One region of the Pseudomonas sp. RL_105y_Pfl2_101 genome, then DNA from elsewhere that is predicted to be linked to it. Evidence: predicted binding sites of a transcription regulator. Region 1 holds the regulator's gene; each other region holds the start of a gene.
What was found. Region 1 encodes FliA, which starts transcription of late flagellar genes. Its sites were predicted from a motif close to CTAAAGTTTNNNNNNNNNNNGCCGNTAA; they were not measured.
Positions count from the first base shown of each region.

Region 1 (5,250 bases):
GGTGCCGACTTCGCTGAACTTGCCCTTGCCATGCAGCTCGTCGAGCAGTGATTCGAATTCGTGATCGCTGATCAGGTCGCTGCCAGCGGCAGCGGCAGCGGGCTTGGCCGGTGTCGGCGCCGAAGCGATGGCTGAATCCAGCGCGTCAACGGCAAAGGTGCCCTTGCCGTGCAACTGATCTAGCAACGCTTCGAATTCGTCGTCGGTGATGTCCGAGCTGTCGCCCGCGGCGTTCGGCGCGGCCGGGGCCGGGGCTGCCGGCGGGACCACGGCATCAGCCGCGAACTGGCCCTTGCCATGGAGCTGGTCGAGCAGTGACTCGAACTCGGCATCGGTGATTTCATCGCTGGCAGCCCCATCGGCGGCCGGCGCAGTAGGTGCAACCGGAGCGGCCGGTGCCTCGGCCTGGGCCTTGACGGTATTCAGGGAATCGAGCAGTTGTTCGAATTCGTTATCGGTGACGTCGCCCGATTCCTCGGCGATCGGTTCTTCAACCAGGGCCTCGGCAACCGGGGCCGCTTCGTCAGCCGATTGCGGCTCGGCCAAGCGCGACAGCGCGGCGAGCAACTCGGGGGTGGCAGCCGTAATCGGCGAGCGCTCACGCACTTCGCTGAACATACTGTTGACTGCATCCAGCGCTTCAAGCACCACGTCCATCAACTCCGAATCAACGCGACGCTCACCCTTGCGCAGGATGTCGAACACGTTCTCGGCAATGTGACAGCACTCCACCAGCTCATTGAGCTGGAGGAAGCCGGCGCCTCCTTTTACAGTGTGGAAACCGCGAAAAATTGCATTGAGCAGATCCGCATCATCTGGTCGGCTTTCCAGCTCGACCAGCTGTTCGGACAGTTGCTCTAGAATCTCGCCGGCCTCAACCAGGAAATCCTGAAGGATCTCTTCATCGGCGCCGAAGCTCATTAGTGGCTGCTCCAAATAGGGCTAAAACTCAAAATCCAAGGCTGGACAGCAAATCGTCCACATCGTCCTGACCGGACATAACGTCTTCTCTTTTATCGGCATGAATTTGCGGACCTTCACCCTGAGAGAGATGTTTTTGTGGATCTTTTTCAGCAAGCATCGCTTCACGGTCGTGTTCGATGCCCGCAAAGCGGTCGACCTGGCTAGCCATCAACACCAGTTTGAGCAGGTTGCTTTCCACTTCGGTGACCAGTTGGGTCACACGCTTGATCACCTGGCCGGTCAGGTCCTGATAGTCCTGGGCCAGCAGAATGTCGTTGAGATTACTTGCCACGGCGCGGTTCTCGGTGCCGCTGCGCGTCAGGAAACCGTCGACCCGACGGGCCAGCTCCCGAAACTCTTCGGCGCCGACTTCGCGCCGCATGAACCGCCCCCAGTCGGTGCTCAAGGCCTGGGCTTCTTCGCTCAGGCCATTGACCAGCGGCGTTGCGCTCTCCACCAGGTCCATGGTGCGGTTGGCCGCAGCCTCGGTCAGTTTGACCACATAACCCAGACGCTCGGTGGCGTCGGTGATCTGCGAGACCTCCTCGGCCTGCGGCATATTCGGGTCGATCTGGAAATTGACAATCGCGCTGTGCAATTCACGCGTGAGCTTGCCCACCTCCTGATACAGACCGCGGTCACGGGTCTGGTTGAGCTCATGGATCATTTGAACCGCATCGCCAAAGCGACCTTTTTCAAGGCTGTCGACCAGTTCGCGGGCATGTTTTTTCAGGGTTGATTCGAAATCACCCATTGAAGATTCGTTGTCCATAGCTCCCCCGTGGCGCCGTTAACCGATGCGTTCGAAGATTTTTTCGATCTTCTCTTTCAACGCCTGGGCCGTGAAGGGTTTGACCACATAGCCGTTTACACCGGCCTGGGCCGCTTCGATGATCTGCTCGCGCTTGGCTTCGGCAGTGACCATCAGCACCGGAAGATGCTTAAGCTTTTCGTCGGCGCGCACATGACGCAGCAAGTCGATACCGGTCATGCCGGGCATGTTCCAGTCAGTCACTAGAAAGTCGATGCTCCCGCTGTTGAGGACCGGAATGGCTGTGATGCCATCATCCGCCTCGACCGTATTGGTGAACCCAAGGTCACGCAACAGGTTTTTTATGATCCGCCGCATCGTTGAGAAGTCATCAACGATGAGGATTTTCATGTTCTTGTCCAATTCGACCTCCAAGCAGTCTTAAACGCGCCCAGCACCTGGACGCGCCATTTCAATCAATCCGGCACAACACTCGACAACGGTCTGGAGCACAACAGATGGAGACTGGCACAGCACCTGCCAGGCCAGCCTCGTTCGCAGTGTCCCCACACTGCCCGTCAACGCGCTCGCCACTCCCCCAAACGCCCCCGCAAACGGGCCGCGCACTGGCTGTGTAACTGGCTGACCCGCGATTCGCTGACCCCCAACACCTCACCGATTTCCTTGAGGTTCAGCTCTTCGTCGTAGTACAGCGCCAAGACCAGTCGCTCACGCTCCGGCAAATTGGCAATCGCATCCGCCAGCGCACTCTGGAAACGTTCATCTTCCAGGTCACGCGACGGCTCCATGTGAGCACTCGCGTTATCCTCGTGCAGCCCTTCGTGTTCGCCGTCCTGTAACAGGTCGTCGAAACTGAACAGGCGGCTGCCCAAGGTATCGTTCAAAATCCCGTAATAATCGTCGAGACTTAACTGGAGTTCGGCCGCAACCTCGTGATCTTTAGCGTCACGCCCGGTTTTAGCTTCAATTGCACGAATTGCATCACTGACCATGCGGGTATTGCGGTGTACCGAACGCGGCGCCCAATCGCCCTTGCGGACTTCATCGAGCATGGCGCCGCGAATGCGAATACCGGCATACGTCTCGAAACTCGCGCCCTTGCTCGCGTCGTATTTGTTCGACACTTCGAGCAGGCCGATCATGCCCGCCTGGATCAAGTCTTCAACCTGGACACTGGCCGGCAACCGCGCCAGCAAGTGATAGGCGATACGCTTGACCAGTGGCGCGTAGCGCTCGATCAATTCGTATTGGGCGTCCCGTGCCGATTTCTTGTAGAGATGGTTGTAACCGCTGGCTGTCATAGCACGGGCCCTGCTGTTTGTTGCACAAGACGCTCGACGAAAAATTCCAAATGCCCGCGAGGGTTGGCCGGCAGTGGCCAGGTATCGACCTTCTGGGCGATGGCCTTGAACGCCAGCGCGCATTTGGAACGTGGAAAAGCTTCATAAACGGCACGTTGCTTCTGGACGGCCTTGCGTACGCTTTCGTCGTAAGGCACTGCGCCGACGTATTGTAGGGCGACGTCCAGGAAGCGATCCGTGACCTTTGTCAACTTGGCGAACAGGTTGCGTCCTTCCTGCGGGCTCTGGGCCATGTTGGCCAGGACGCGGAAGCGGTTCATGCCATAGTCGCGGTTAAGCAACTTGATCAGGGCGTAGGCGTCGGTGATGGACGTCGGTTCGTCGCAGACCACCAGCAGCACTTCCTGGGCCGCGCGCACGAAACTGACGACCGAGTCACCGATACCGGCCGCGGTGTCGATCACCAGCACATCGAGATTGTCGCCAATGTCGCTGAAAGCCTGGATCAGGCCCGCGTGCTGGGCCGGGGTCAGGTGAACCATGCTCTGGGTGCCTGAGGCAGCCGGCACGATGCGAATCCCGCCCGGCCCCTGCAACAACACGTCGCGCAGCTCACAGCGCCCTTCAATCACGTCCGCCAGCGTGCGTTTGGGTGTAAGCCCCAACAACACGTCGACGTTCGCCAGGCCCAGGTCGGCGTCCAGCAGCATGACCCGTCGGCCAAGCTCTGCCAGAGCCAGGGACAAATTCACTGACACGTTAGTCTTCCCGACGCCACCTTTGCCGCCGGTCACCGCGATCACCTGTACGGGATGCATGCTGCCCATGTTCGTTCTTTACCTTGTCTTACTTAGACGGAGGCCACATTACTGGCTGCGCGTTCGCATACGGAACAATGCATGGCAGACCATCGATGTAGGTACAAAAAATATTCATGATTACCTCAGCCGACCTGCTTGGTCGGGCTGTGGTAGATATCAGCGAACATATCAGCCATGGCTTCTTCGCTGGGTTCTTCCTGCATTTGCACACTCACGGCACGACTGACCAGTTGATGACGGCGCGGCAGATGCAAATCATCCGGGATCCGCGGCCCGTCGGTCAGGTAGGCCACCGGTAGTTCATGACCGATCGCCAGGCTCAACACCTCGCCCAGGCTTGCCGTTTCGTCCAGTTTAGTCAGGATGCAGCCGGCCAGCCCGCAGCGTTTGTAGCTGTGGTATGCGGCGGTTAGAACCTGTTTTTGGCTGGTGGTTGCCAACACGAGATAATTTTTTGACTTGATGCCTCGTCCGGCCAGACTTTCGAGCTGCATGCGCAGGGCCGGATCGCTGGCTTGCAGGCCTGCGGTATCGATCAGCACGACGCGTTTGCGCAGCAGCGGCTCCAACGCCTGGGCCAGGGACTGGCCCGGATCCACATGGGTCACGGACACATTGAGGATCCGGCCGAGGGTCTTGAGTTGCTCCTGGGCACCGATGCGAAAACTGTCCATGCTCACCAGGGCAATGCTCTGGGCGCCGTACTTGAGTACATAACGGGCGGCGAGCTTGGCCAGGGTGGTGGTCTTGCCCATGCCGGCAGGACCGACCATGGCAATCACCCCGCCTTCTTCCAGCGGCTCGACTTCCGGGGTCGCGATCATCCGCGCCAGGTGCGCCAGCAACATGCGCCAGGCCTGGCGTGGTTCTTCGATACCATTGATCAACGCCAGCAGGTCCCGGGACAATGGGCCGGACAGGCCGATGCGTTGCAGACGACGCCACAGGTTGGCCTGGGCTGGACGGCTGCCTTGCAGCTGGTTCCAGGCCAGGGAGCCGAGCTGGACTTCCATCAGCTCGCGCAGGCTGTTGAGTTCAAAGCGCATCGAGTCCAGGGCGCGCGGATCGACACCCCGGGCAGGCGCCGCGGGCGCCGGCTCAGGACGACGCGGTTCGGCGTGGGCCTGCTCGATCAGCGGTTCGGCAGCGGTCAACGGCAGGCCGGCCGTCAGCGGCTGACCGGCGAACAATTGACGATTGATACCTGCCCCGCCCTCGCCTTCGCTGCTGCGCAGGCTCAGTTCGGCCTGGGCGCTGGCGATGCGCGATTGGGTCTTGCGCAGCTCGTCTTCGAGCTCCATGTTCGGAACCCGTGGAGCCAGCGCCGACAATTTGTAATCCAGAGCCGCCGTCAGCTCGACACCGCCAGCGATCCGGCGATTACCGATGATGG
Region 1 covers NZ_CAXAPG010000010.1:109,474-114,723, forward strand. The annotation lists gene AACY31_RS14050 (chemotaxis protein CheA) at 1-921, opposite strand, end outside; gene AACY31_RS14055 (protein phosphatase CheZ) at 950-1,735, opposite strand; gene AACY31_RS14060 (chemotaxis response regulator CheY) at 1,754-2,125, opposite strand; gene fliA (RNA polymerase sigma factor FliA) at 2,293-3,036, opposite strand; gene fleN (flagellar synthesis regulator FleN) at 3,033-3,863, opposite strand; gene flhF (flagellar biosynthesis protein FlhF) at 3,980-5,250, opposite strand, start outside.

Region 2 (5,250 bases), on a different contig from region 1:
AAAACTGGTGCACGCCATGATCAACCTGGCGCACAACCTCAATCTGGAAGTGGTGGCCGAAGGTGTGGAAACCCGGGAGCAACTGGACCTGCTACGCGGTTTCGGTTGCGACCAGGTGCAGGGTTTCCTGATCAGCAAGCCGTTGCCGTTGCCGGAGTTGGTTGAGTACTTGACGTTCGAGGGTGATCAGCAGTCGATGCTGGAAATCAGCTGACTCAAAACCCTGTGGGAGCGGGCTTGCTCGCGAAGGCGGTGGGTCAGTCGATATATTTCTGGCTGATACACCGCCTTCGCGAGCAAGCCCCACACATAGGGAAGCTCAGTCGGCTTGGATGCTTTCCAAACGCTTCAGCCCAGGTTCACTGCGAATCATCCGCGTCATCTTCCATTCAAACGCCAGCGTCAGGCTCACGGCCGCGCAGGCCAGCCCCAGGGCGAGGCCCCACCAGACGCCGGTCGGCCCCCAGTTCAGATGGAAGGCCATCCACCACGCCGCCGGCGCGCCGACCAGCCAATAGCAACCCAGGCCGACCAGAAAGGTGGTCTTGGCGTCCTTGAGGCCGCGAATGCAGCCCATGGCGATGGTTTGCGTGCCATCGAACAGTTCGAACCACGCCGCCACCGCGAGCAGGCTGACGGCCAGGTTGATGACCTCGCGAAACGCCGGGTCGTCGTGGTCCAGGAACAAGCCGATCAATTGATCGGGCAGCAACCAGAACACCATGGCGAACGTCAGCATGACGGCCGCGCCAAAGCCAATTCCAACCCGACCGGCCAGGCGCGCCATCAGCAGTTGCCCGGCACCATAGTGCTGGCCGATGCGCATGGTGATGGCGTAGGACATACCGGCCGGCACCATGAACGCCACCGAGACGATTTGCAGCGCGATCTGGTGGGCAGCCAACGGCGTGCTGCCCATGGTGCCGATGCACAGCGCGGCGAACGTAAACAGCCCGACCTCCACCGCGTAGGTGCCGCCAATCGGCAGGCCCAGGCGCCACAGTTCCTTGAGGTATTGGCGATTGGGCCGCGACAGGCCGTCGAGCAATGGATAGGCGCGGTAGGCCGGGTGCCGATGAATATGCCAGGCCAGCGCCAGGGCCATGCAGTTGGCGACGATGGCCGTGACCAGGCCGATCCCCATCAAGCCGAGTTTCGGCAGGCCGAACATACCGGTGATGAGCGCGTAGTTGAGCAGGAAGTTGGCCACCGTGCCGCCGAGACTGATCACCATGACCGGTGTGGCCCGGCCGATGGCGCTGGTGAAACCGCGCAGGGCCATGAAGCTCAAGTAGCCGGGCAGGGCGAATGGCAGCGCCAGCAGGAACTGTCCGGCGGACAGCACGTTGGTTTCGGTCTGGCCAAACATCAGCAGCACCGGCTTGAGGTTCCACAGCAGCAACCCGGCCATCAACGCCATCAACCAAGCCAGCCATAACCCGGCTTGGGTCAACCGGGTGGCGCCTTCGACATCGCCTGCGCCCTGGCGGATCGCGACCAGGGTGCCGACTGCGGCGATCACGCCGATGCAGAAGATCGACACGAACGAGTAGGTGGCCGCCCCGAGCCCGCCGCCGGCCAGGGCTTCGGGGCTCAGGCGCGCCATCATGAGGGTGTCGGTGAGCACCATCAGCATGTGCGCCAACTGCGAGGCAATCAACGGCCCCGCCAGCCGCAGGATGGCCCAGAGTTCGGTACGCACCGGATGCCGCATGATCATCACGCTCCATGTTCAAACAAGGCAGTAAAGCAGCGATTCTCGGCGCTCTCGGCGGATTGCACAAAGGGATAAAAAAGATCGCTGGCATGATTAAAACTCATGCTGAACGTGTTTCTGGTAGGGTTTGCAAATAACGCCATGGAGCTTTTGCGATGCCCCGTCGTCTTCCTCCTCTTTATGCGCTGCGGGCATTCGAAGCCGCGGCGCGCTACAGCTCGTTCACCCGGGCCGCTGAAGAGCTGTCGATCACCCAGAGCGCCGTCAGCCGGCACATTCGCACGCTGGAAGATCACTTTGCCTGTCGGCTGTTCCTGCGCAGCGGCCGCAACCTGCAATTGACCGAGGCGGCGCGCTTGCTGTTGCCGGGCGTACGTGAGGGCTTCATGGCGCTGGAGCGGGCCTGCCACACCTTGTGTGGCGAGGATGGCATTCTGCGCATGAAAGCGCCTTCCACGCTGACCATGCGCTGGTTGTTGGCGCGCTTGAGTCGCTTCCGGCATTTGCAGCCCGGCAACGAGGTGCAACTGACCAGTGCCTGGATGGACATCGACTCGGTGGACTTCAACGTCGAGCCTTTCGATTGCGCCGTATTGCTGGGCAGCGGGCATTTTCCGGCGGACTGGGAAGCCAGTTTGCTGTTTTCCGAGGAGTTGATTCCGGTGGGCGCGCCGAATCTGTTGAATGATCAGCCTTGGGATGTGGCGCGGTTGGCCAGCACCGAACTGCTGCACCCCACGCCCGATCGCCGGGACTGGCGTAATTGGCTGCAACGCATGGGGCTGTCCGACAAGGTCTCGCTCAAGGGAGGGCAGGTGTTCGATACCCTGGAGCTGGGCATGATCGCGGCGGCACGTGGCTATGGGATCTCCATGGGCGACCTGTTGATGGTGGCCGAGGATGTCGCCCAGGGACGCCTGAGCCTACCATGGCCGACGGCTGTCGCCAGCGGTGAACACTATTACCTGGTCTGGCCGAAAACCCGGCCGGGAGGTGAACGTTTGCGCCGGCTCAGCGACTTCCTCCAAGGTGAGGTGAAGGCCATGCAATTACCCGACGTGCAGCGTCTGGGCTGAAACGTTGCAGTTGGAATGATGGCTAATTAACATTAATCCTTCCAGGCCGCTCAAGTATTTGGCTTTGCCGCCGAAGCCGTGAAGATGGAACCTTCGTTCAGAAAGGCTAACTTACCTCACCGAATAAGATGCCGAGTGTGCGAGCGTGATCAGGATGATCCAGTCTCTCGGCCAGGAGCCGTCATGTCTCAACCCCGTGCCCGGATCGCCTCACAACTAGGCCTTGCCCTCGCTGTGATATTGGCGGTCGTGATCTCCGGCAGTACCGTCTTCGCCCTACGTTCGCTGGACGCTGCCAACCTCATCACCCGCGAAGAGCACCTGGCCAGCGAAGCGCGCCTGATGGCCGATCAGCTCAATACCTTCCACAGCACCCTGCGTGAGAGCACCCAGCGGTTGGCCGGACTGTTCGAACAGCGCTTCAGCGCTGGCCTGAACGTGCATCCAGACCAGCCCGTGACGGTGGCGGGTGTACAAACCCCAGGCTTGAGCCTGGGCAGTGAAGTGTTGAACAACAACTTCAAGGAAGTTGATGAGTTCAAGCACATGACCGCCGGGGTGGCGACGGTCTTCGTGCGTAACGGCGACGACTTTATCCGCGTCAGCACGTCATTGGCCAAGCAGGACGGTACGCGGGCCATTGGTACCGTGCTCGACCGCGCCGGGCCTGCCTACGGTCCGGTGATCAGCGGGCAGAGCTACATTGGCCGAGCCTTGCTTTTCGGACGCTTCTACATGTCGCAGTACACGCCCGTACGCGACAGCAGCGGCAAGATCATTGCCGTGCTGTACGTAGGCTTCGACTACACCGATGCGCAGAACGCGCAGTTCGAGAACCTCAAGCGCTTCCGCATTGGCCAGACCGGTTCGTTGGCCCTGCTGGACGAACAAAACAAGTGGCTGGTGCCGCCGGCCGGCGTGCAGGCACTGGACCAGGCGAGCGCGACCATCGTTGGCCTGGTCAAGAAACCGGGCAAGGGCGCCTTCTGGAGCGATACCGCCGAAGATTTCTACAGCGTTGCCGTACCGTTCGAAGATGGGCCGTGGGCGGTGGTGGCGAGCATGCCGAAAACCGAGATTCGCGCCGTGACCTGGAGCGTCGGTACGCAATTGGCCATTGGCAGCCTGCTGGCGATGTTGTTGGCGGTCGGCTCGGCAATGTGGTTGCTGCGCAGCAAACTGGCGCCGCTTGGGGACCTGGTACGCCAGGCCGAAGCCTTGGGCGCCGGCGACCTGAGCGTGCGCCTGAATGTGTCGAGCCATGATGAGATCGGTCAGTTGGCCCGTGCTTTCAACCAGATGAGCCAGGCCTTGTCGACCATGGTCGAGCACATCCGCAAGGCCTCCCAGGAGGTCAACAGCCGTGCCCAGGCGCTGTCCGGGTTGTCCGGCGGGGCGTATGAAGGCATGGAGCAGCAATCCGGCGAAATCACCAGCATGGCCGGCGCAGTGGAGGAGTTCAGCGCAACCTCGTTGAACATTGCCGACAACATGGGCAACACCGAACGCCTGGCCCAGGAAAACGCCCAGCAAACCCGCATTGGCCGGACCTCGATGGACGAAGCATCGTCGTCCCTGGAGCAAATTGCCGGCGCGCTGAACAGCACCGCCACGGTCATCAATACCTTGGGTCAGCGTTCCCAGGAGATCGGCGGCATCGTGGGGGTCATTACCTCGATCGCCGAGCAGACCAACCTGCTAGCCTTGAACGCCGCCATCGAAGCTGCCCGCGCAGGCGAGCAGGGCCGTGGTTTCGCCGTGGTGGCCGATGAAGTCCGCAGTCTGGCTTCCCGCACCCGCCAGGCCACTGACGAAATTTCCAGCATGATCAACAGCATCCAGCAGGAAACCGGCAATGCCGTCAGCACGATGGAGCAGGGCAACCTGTTAATGCAGGAAGGCCTGTCGCGCAACGCCAACGTGGCCACGGCCCTGGCGCGCATCGACGAGCAAAGCCGCTCGGCGGGCCAGCAGTTTGCGGCGATCACCACCGCCACCCAGGAACAAAGCAGCACCGCGACCCTGCTCAGCAGCAACCTGCAAAGCATCGCCATGGCCAACAGCGAACAGCGCCAAGTAGTCTCGAACCTGGCACTCACCGCCAAGGAACTGGAAAAACTGGCCCAGGACCTGCGCCAAGAGGTTGATCGGTTCCGCTGAGGCTTCTGTGACCTGCGCGTGCAAGCTCCCCCCCCCGAGATTAGGGTGGTGGGCTTGCTCGCGAAGGCTGCTTTCCAGCCACGTCTCTGCCCACTGACCCACCGCTTTCGCGAGCAAGCCCGCTCCCATAGAAGCTGCCACTCTGGAGTCACTCCCTTTTTAGGGAATTTGCTGTTTTTAAGCTTGCTGAAACGTTTCTTCAAGTCTATAAAAACCGCACAACTCCAATAAAGGTCGTGACCATGACTCCGCTCAAACTCCTCATCACCCTTGGCGCCTTGGGCGCTGCCTCCCAGG
Region 2 covers NZ_CAXAPG010000005.1:100,794-106,043, forward strand. The annotation lists gene AACY31_RS08190 (putative bifunctional diguanylate cyclase/phosphodiesterase) at 1-214, shown strand, start outside; gene AACY31_RS08195 (NorM family multidrug efflux MATE transporter) at 320-1,714, opposite strand; gene AACY31_RS08200 (LysR substrate-binding domain-containing protein) at 1,873-2,793, shown strand; gene AACY31_RS08205 (methyl-accepting chemotaxis protein) at 2,977-4,953, shown strand; gene AACY31_RS08210 (aldose 1-epimerase family protein) at 5,196-5,250, shown strand, end outside.
Region 2: AACY31_RS08205 (methyl-accepting chemotaxis protein) is a predicted target of FliA. The motif match lies at 2,843-2,870, and genes of this name have one in related genera.

Region 3 (5,250 bases), on a different contig from region 1:
TTTCTTTGTCAGGCGTGATGCCCAATTGTTCGAGGATTTGCGGCATGTCTTTGCGGATGCGCAGGTTGCGCGATTGGTCCATGCCGGCAGTCCATTCGAAATTGACCGCCCCGGGAATGTGCCCGCCTCGGGCTGCGACGACTTTCGCGCCGGAATATTCCAGCGGGCCGCGAGCGTCCCAAATCGCCAGGTCGGCGGCACCGAGCCGGCTTTGCAGGTACTCGCGGGTGGCGGTGGGCGCTTCGTGCAGCGTCAGGCTGACCGGGCCTGCGACGGGCACAGGCGCTTCGACGGACACCGGCAGGCCTTCGTCCAGCCACGACAGCAGGCCGCCGTCGAGGTAGTGGTAGTTCGAGTGGCCGATCACGTCCAGCAGCCAGATAAACCGCCCGGCCCAGCCGCCGCCTTCATCGTCATAGACCACGTAGACCGCATCCGGGTTGTGCCCGAGCTCGCCGAACAGTGCTTGCAGGTCGGCTTTGGCCGGCAGCAGGCCCGGCGCCGGCGGGTGGCCGAGCTGGGTGCGCTTGGGATCGACGAAGCGTGCGCCGGGGATATGGCCGGTGCTGTAGCGGGCGGCGCTGGTCAGGTCCACCAGAATCAGCTCGCGGGCATCGAGGCGCGGTAGCAGTTCGCTCGGCTCGATCACCAGCGGCAAGCCAGAGAAGTCAGGCATGTGAGGTCTCCAGGGGCGCAAAGGGAAAGGATTGTAGCAAGTTCAGCGGCCGCGGTTGGTAAAGGTATGCAGGGCCCTTTCGATGCATTGCACGGTTTTGCCGAAGGCTTGCACGGTCACGTCCGAGAACGGCCCACCGCCCTGGTCCACCACCACCAGCATGATCACTCGGCCATTACAGGTCAGGGAGCGCAGCAGCAGGTGCTCACCCCGGAACAGGGTGCGCAGGCCCGGTGGCAGTAGTGCCGAAAACTGCGCGTTGTTGTCCGGGTTCAGGCGAACCTGGGCCTGCTGAGCCAGCAAGCGCTGCACTATTTTTCTCTGGTTGATGGTAAAGCTCATGGCCGCGGCTTCTTTGGGCAGGCCGGCGGTCTGATGTACGCGCACGCTGGTCTGGTTGCGGTCGGCCATCAAAATCATCACTCGACGCATGCCGCAGGCCGCCAACACGTCACGTGCCGAGGTGGTCAGGTGCATGGCATTGCTGAAGGGGCTCGGCTCCACTAGCAGTGCGGAACATTGTTTGCGCCACTGGCTCAGGTCCTCGGCGCTGGGTGGCGGAGGCGGTAGCAAGCCGGGGTGGATGCGTCGGCAGCCCCAGGGCCAGAGCAACGCCACGGCCGGATGCCAGAGGTCTGGCATGGCGTCATGACGGGCGCTCGTGACGGCTTGTTGGTGCAGTTGTTGTTGGAGCTCATCCATCGGCATCTGCAGATACAAACTGGTGAGGTATTGCCAGCGGGCACTGTGGGGGGTGTCCCAGGCCTGTTGTGCTGAAAGTGCCAGGCCGTTGGCCAGCAACACAGTATTGGCCGGTTGATTGAGCCAGCGTCGCAGGGTTGGGTCGTCGTCTAGGCGATTCCGCTGGCGCAGCGGGTGCTCGCTGTCCCGGGCGATGCGCAGAACCTGCACCAGCTCGCGGCGTTCATTGAGCAGTAGGCGATAACCCTGCATCACCCAGATCGGCAGGCGCCAGGTCTCCACCAGCGCCAGGCAGATTTTCATTAGGCTGACGCCGAACAATTCGCGCTCTACCTTGCGCGCAGGCTCGCCTTTGTGGACGACTCGCAATTCCCATTCCCCCAGCAACCGCGGGTGAGTCAGGGCCAGTGGCCACAGCGGCGAGAGAAACAACAGGCTGCCCCAGTGTATGTCCTGCCACAGCCGCGCCAGGCGGCTGGCAAAAAAGCCATTGGCCTGTTGCGTGGCGTGCTGGCTGATCAATTGCAGTTGGCGCAAGGCGATGGGGATTTCGTGGCCCGGCAACGACGGCAGGCGAGCGAGCAGTTCCTCGGTACGCTTGAGACCGAGGCGGTTGATGGCCACTTCGAGGTTTTCCGCAGGTTCGGCGAGGCTGCCATGGGTGTGATGGTTGGCCTCGCGGATGACGCTCAGGGCCAGGGCGGGGCTGTCCTGCATCAGTTCGGCGATGTCTCGCAACGAGCGGCGGCTGTCGGCAATGGCCTTGCAGACCAGGTCATGGCTGGCCTGGGGCACCGGTAGGTGCACGCCATCGAGCAACTTCACCCAGCCTTCGAGGGTGGTCGGTCGTGGCGTTGGAACCTTCGTTTTGTTAGTCATGGCTGGACGTGATCATCGTATGAATTCTCTACGCCCGGAACGGGGCAAATTGGCTTTTCGCCAGAACAGCCTATAGTCTGGCGCAGTTTTGCCGATAAGGAGAAGAAGAGATTTTTCAGCTTCCGAATATGACCTTGAACCCGACTTAAGTAAGTACTTTCTATCTATGGCTAAAATTATCGGCATCATCGTCGTGTTCGCGAGCGTGCTTGGCGGATACGTGCTCTCCCATGGCAAGATTGCCGCCCTGGTCCAGCCTTTCGAGGTGTTGATCATCGGTGGTGCGGCCCTTGGCGCATTCTTGCAGGCCAACCCCGGCTACATGACGATGCATGTGCTCAAGAAATCCCTGGGCATGTTCAGCTCGCGTTTCAGCCACACCTTCTACCTCGAGGTGCTGGGCCTGATCTACGAGATCCTCAACAAAAGCCGCCGTGAAGGCATGATGGCGATCGAGGGCGATATCGAAGACGCTGCCGCCAGCCCGATCTTCGCCAAGTACCCTGCGGTACTCAAGGACGCTCGCATGACGGCGTTCATCTGTGATTACTTGCGCATCATGTCGTCCGGTAACATGGCGCCCCATGAACTCGAAGGCCTGTTCGACATGGAGCTGTACAGCCTCAAGGAAGATCTGGAGCACCCGTCCCACGCGGTCAACGGCATTGCCGACGGCATGCCTGGCTTCGGTATCGTCGCGGCGGTATTGGGGATCGTGGTGACCATGGCATCCTTGGGAGAAGGTGATCAGGCCTCCATCGGTCTGCACGTGGGTGCGGCATTGGTAGGTACTTTCTTCGGTATTCTGGCTGCGTACGGTTTCTTCGGCCCGCTGGCCCATTCCCTGGCCCATGATGCCAAGGAAGAACTCAACGTCTATGAGTCCATCAAGGCGTCCCTGGTGGCCTCGGCCTCGGGCATGCCGCCATCGCTGGCGGTGGAGTTCGGTCGCAAGGTCCTGTACCCAGCGCACCGTCCAAGCTTTGCCGAGCTGGAACAAGCGGTTCGCGGTCGTTAAACCATGGAAAATAACCAGCCGATTATTGTAAAACGCGTCAAGCGCATTGCCGGGGGGCATCACGGGGGCGCCTGGAAAATCGCCTTCGCCGACTTTGCGACGGCAATGATGGCGTTCTTCCTGGTGCTGTGGCTGCTGTCTACGGCAACCCCGGAACAGAAGATCGCCATCGCCGGTTACTTCAAGGACCCGGTCGGTTTTACGGAAAGCGGCACGCCGTACATCATCGATCTGGGCGGCTCACCGACCCTGGCGCCGGACACGACCCTCAACCCCGAAGTCAAATCCGAGCCCCAGCCCGACAAGGTGACGGTGGATTCCGAACAGGTCGAAGGCATGGCCGAGCAGATCGAGCGCGAGCGCCTGGAGCTGTTGTTGCAGGAGTTGCAGAACAAGGTCGAAGAAAATCCTGAGCTGCAGAAGTTCAAGGACCAGATCCTGTTCGAGATCACGCCGAACGGCTTGCGCATCCAGATCATGGACGCCGAGAACCGGCCGATGTTCGACTCCGGCAGTGCGCGCCTGAAGCCTTATTTCGAAGACATTCTGCTGGCCATGGCCGATACCATCAAGGCGGTGCCGAACAAGATCAGTGTCAGCGGTCATACCGATGCCAAGCCCTTCATTGGCAACGGTGACTTCGGTAACTGGGAGCTTTCAGCCAACCGCGCCAACGCGGCACGCCGCGCCTTGGTGGCGGGCAGTTACCCGGACGAGCAGGTGGCAAGGGTGGTCGGTTATGCGTCTTCAGCGTTGTTCGACCGCGCGGATCCGTTCAACCCGGTCAACCGGCGTATCGATATCGTGGTGTTGACCAGGAAGGCCCAGCAGGCCATCGAAGGTTCGCAAGCCGATGATCTGGCGCCGGATCCGGCCCAGGGCGCACCGGGTGAAGTGCCGGCGACGCCTGGCGCTGCGGCGGACCCGAATGCCTTGCCGGCGGATCAGCAACCCGTACCGGCCCATGAGCTGCGCGAACGCCTGAACCTGTTCGACGACGTTGCGCCGAAACCGGCCGAGCCACCGGCGCAATGACCTAAGAGCCGATACAGACCTGTGGGAGCAAGCTTTGCTCCCACAGGTCCTCTCGACTCACATTCCTTTTAGAATCAGTAACTGCTTTCCGGCAGGCTGGCGATGATCGAGCGGTAGCTGTTCATCCTTTGCTGATGCACGCGGCCTTCTTCCAAGGCCATGAGCAGCGCGCAACCGGGTTCGCGGTCGTGCTTGCAGTCGCGGAAGCGGCAGGTGCCGATCAGCTCGTTGAACTCGATGAACCCGGCTTCGACGTCGGCCCGGCTGACGTGGCCCAGGCCGAATTCGCGGATGCCCGGTGAGTCGATCAATTCACCGCCGCCGGGAAAGTGGAACAGTCGCGCGGTGGTGGTGGTGTGGGTGCCCTGGCCGGACAGCTCGGACAACGGCCCGACGCGCGTCTCGACGTCCGGCAGCAGGCTGTTGACCAGCGATGACTTGCCGACGCCGGACTGGCCGACGAACACACTGATGTGCCCGTCCAGTTGTTGTTGCAATTGTTCCATGCCGTTACCGTGGTGGGCCGAGACTTCCAGCACCGGGTAACCCAAATCCCGATAGACCGACAGCAGGGCGTTCAGCGCCGGGGCGTTGTGCTCGTCGATCAGGTCGAATTTGTTGAGCAGCAACAGCGGGCGGATGCCGGCGTGCTCGGCGGCCACAAGGTAGCGGTCGATCAGGTTGGCGTGGGGTTCGGGCAGCGGGGCGAACACGATGACAATCATGTCGACATTGGCGGCAACGGGCTTGAGCTGTCCCCGACTGTCCGGACGGCACAGCTCGGTGTGGCGCGGCAATTGCGCGACGATCACGCCAATGCCCTGGTTGCCGGCACGCCAGACGACTTGGTCGCCCGTCACCAGCGCCGGCAGGTTGGCGCGCAAGTGGCAGCGGAACACCTGGCCGGCCAGTTCGCCTTCCCGGGCCTCGACCTCGACCT
Region 3 covers NZ_CAXAPG010000001.1:191,971-197,220, reverse strand. The annotation lists gene AACY31_RS00875 (rhodanese-like domain-containing protein) at 1-676, opposite strand, end outside; gene AACY31_RS00870 (HDOD domain-containing protein) at 719-2,257, opposite strand; gene motA (flagellar motor stator protein MotA) at 2,424-3,275, shown strand; gene motB (flagellar motor protein MotB) at 3,279-4,310, shown strand; gene rsgA (small ribosomal subunit biogenesis GTPase RsgA) at 4,385-5,250, opposite strand, start outside.
Region 3: motA (flagellar motor stator protein MotA) is a predicted target of FliA. The motif match lies at 2,328-2,355, and genes of this name have one in related genera.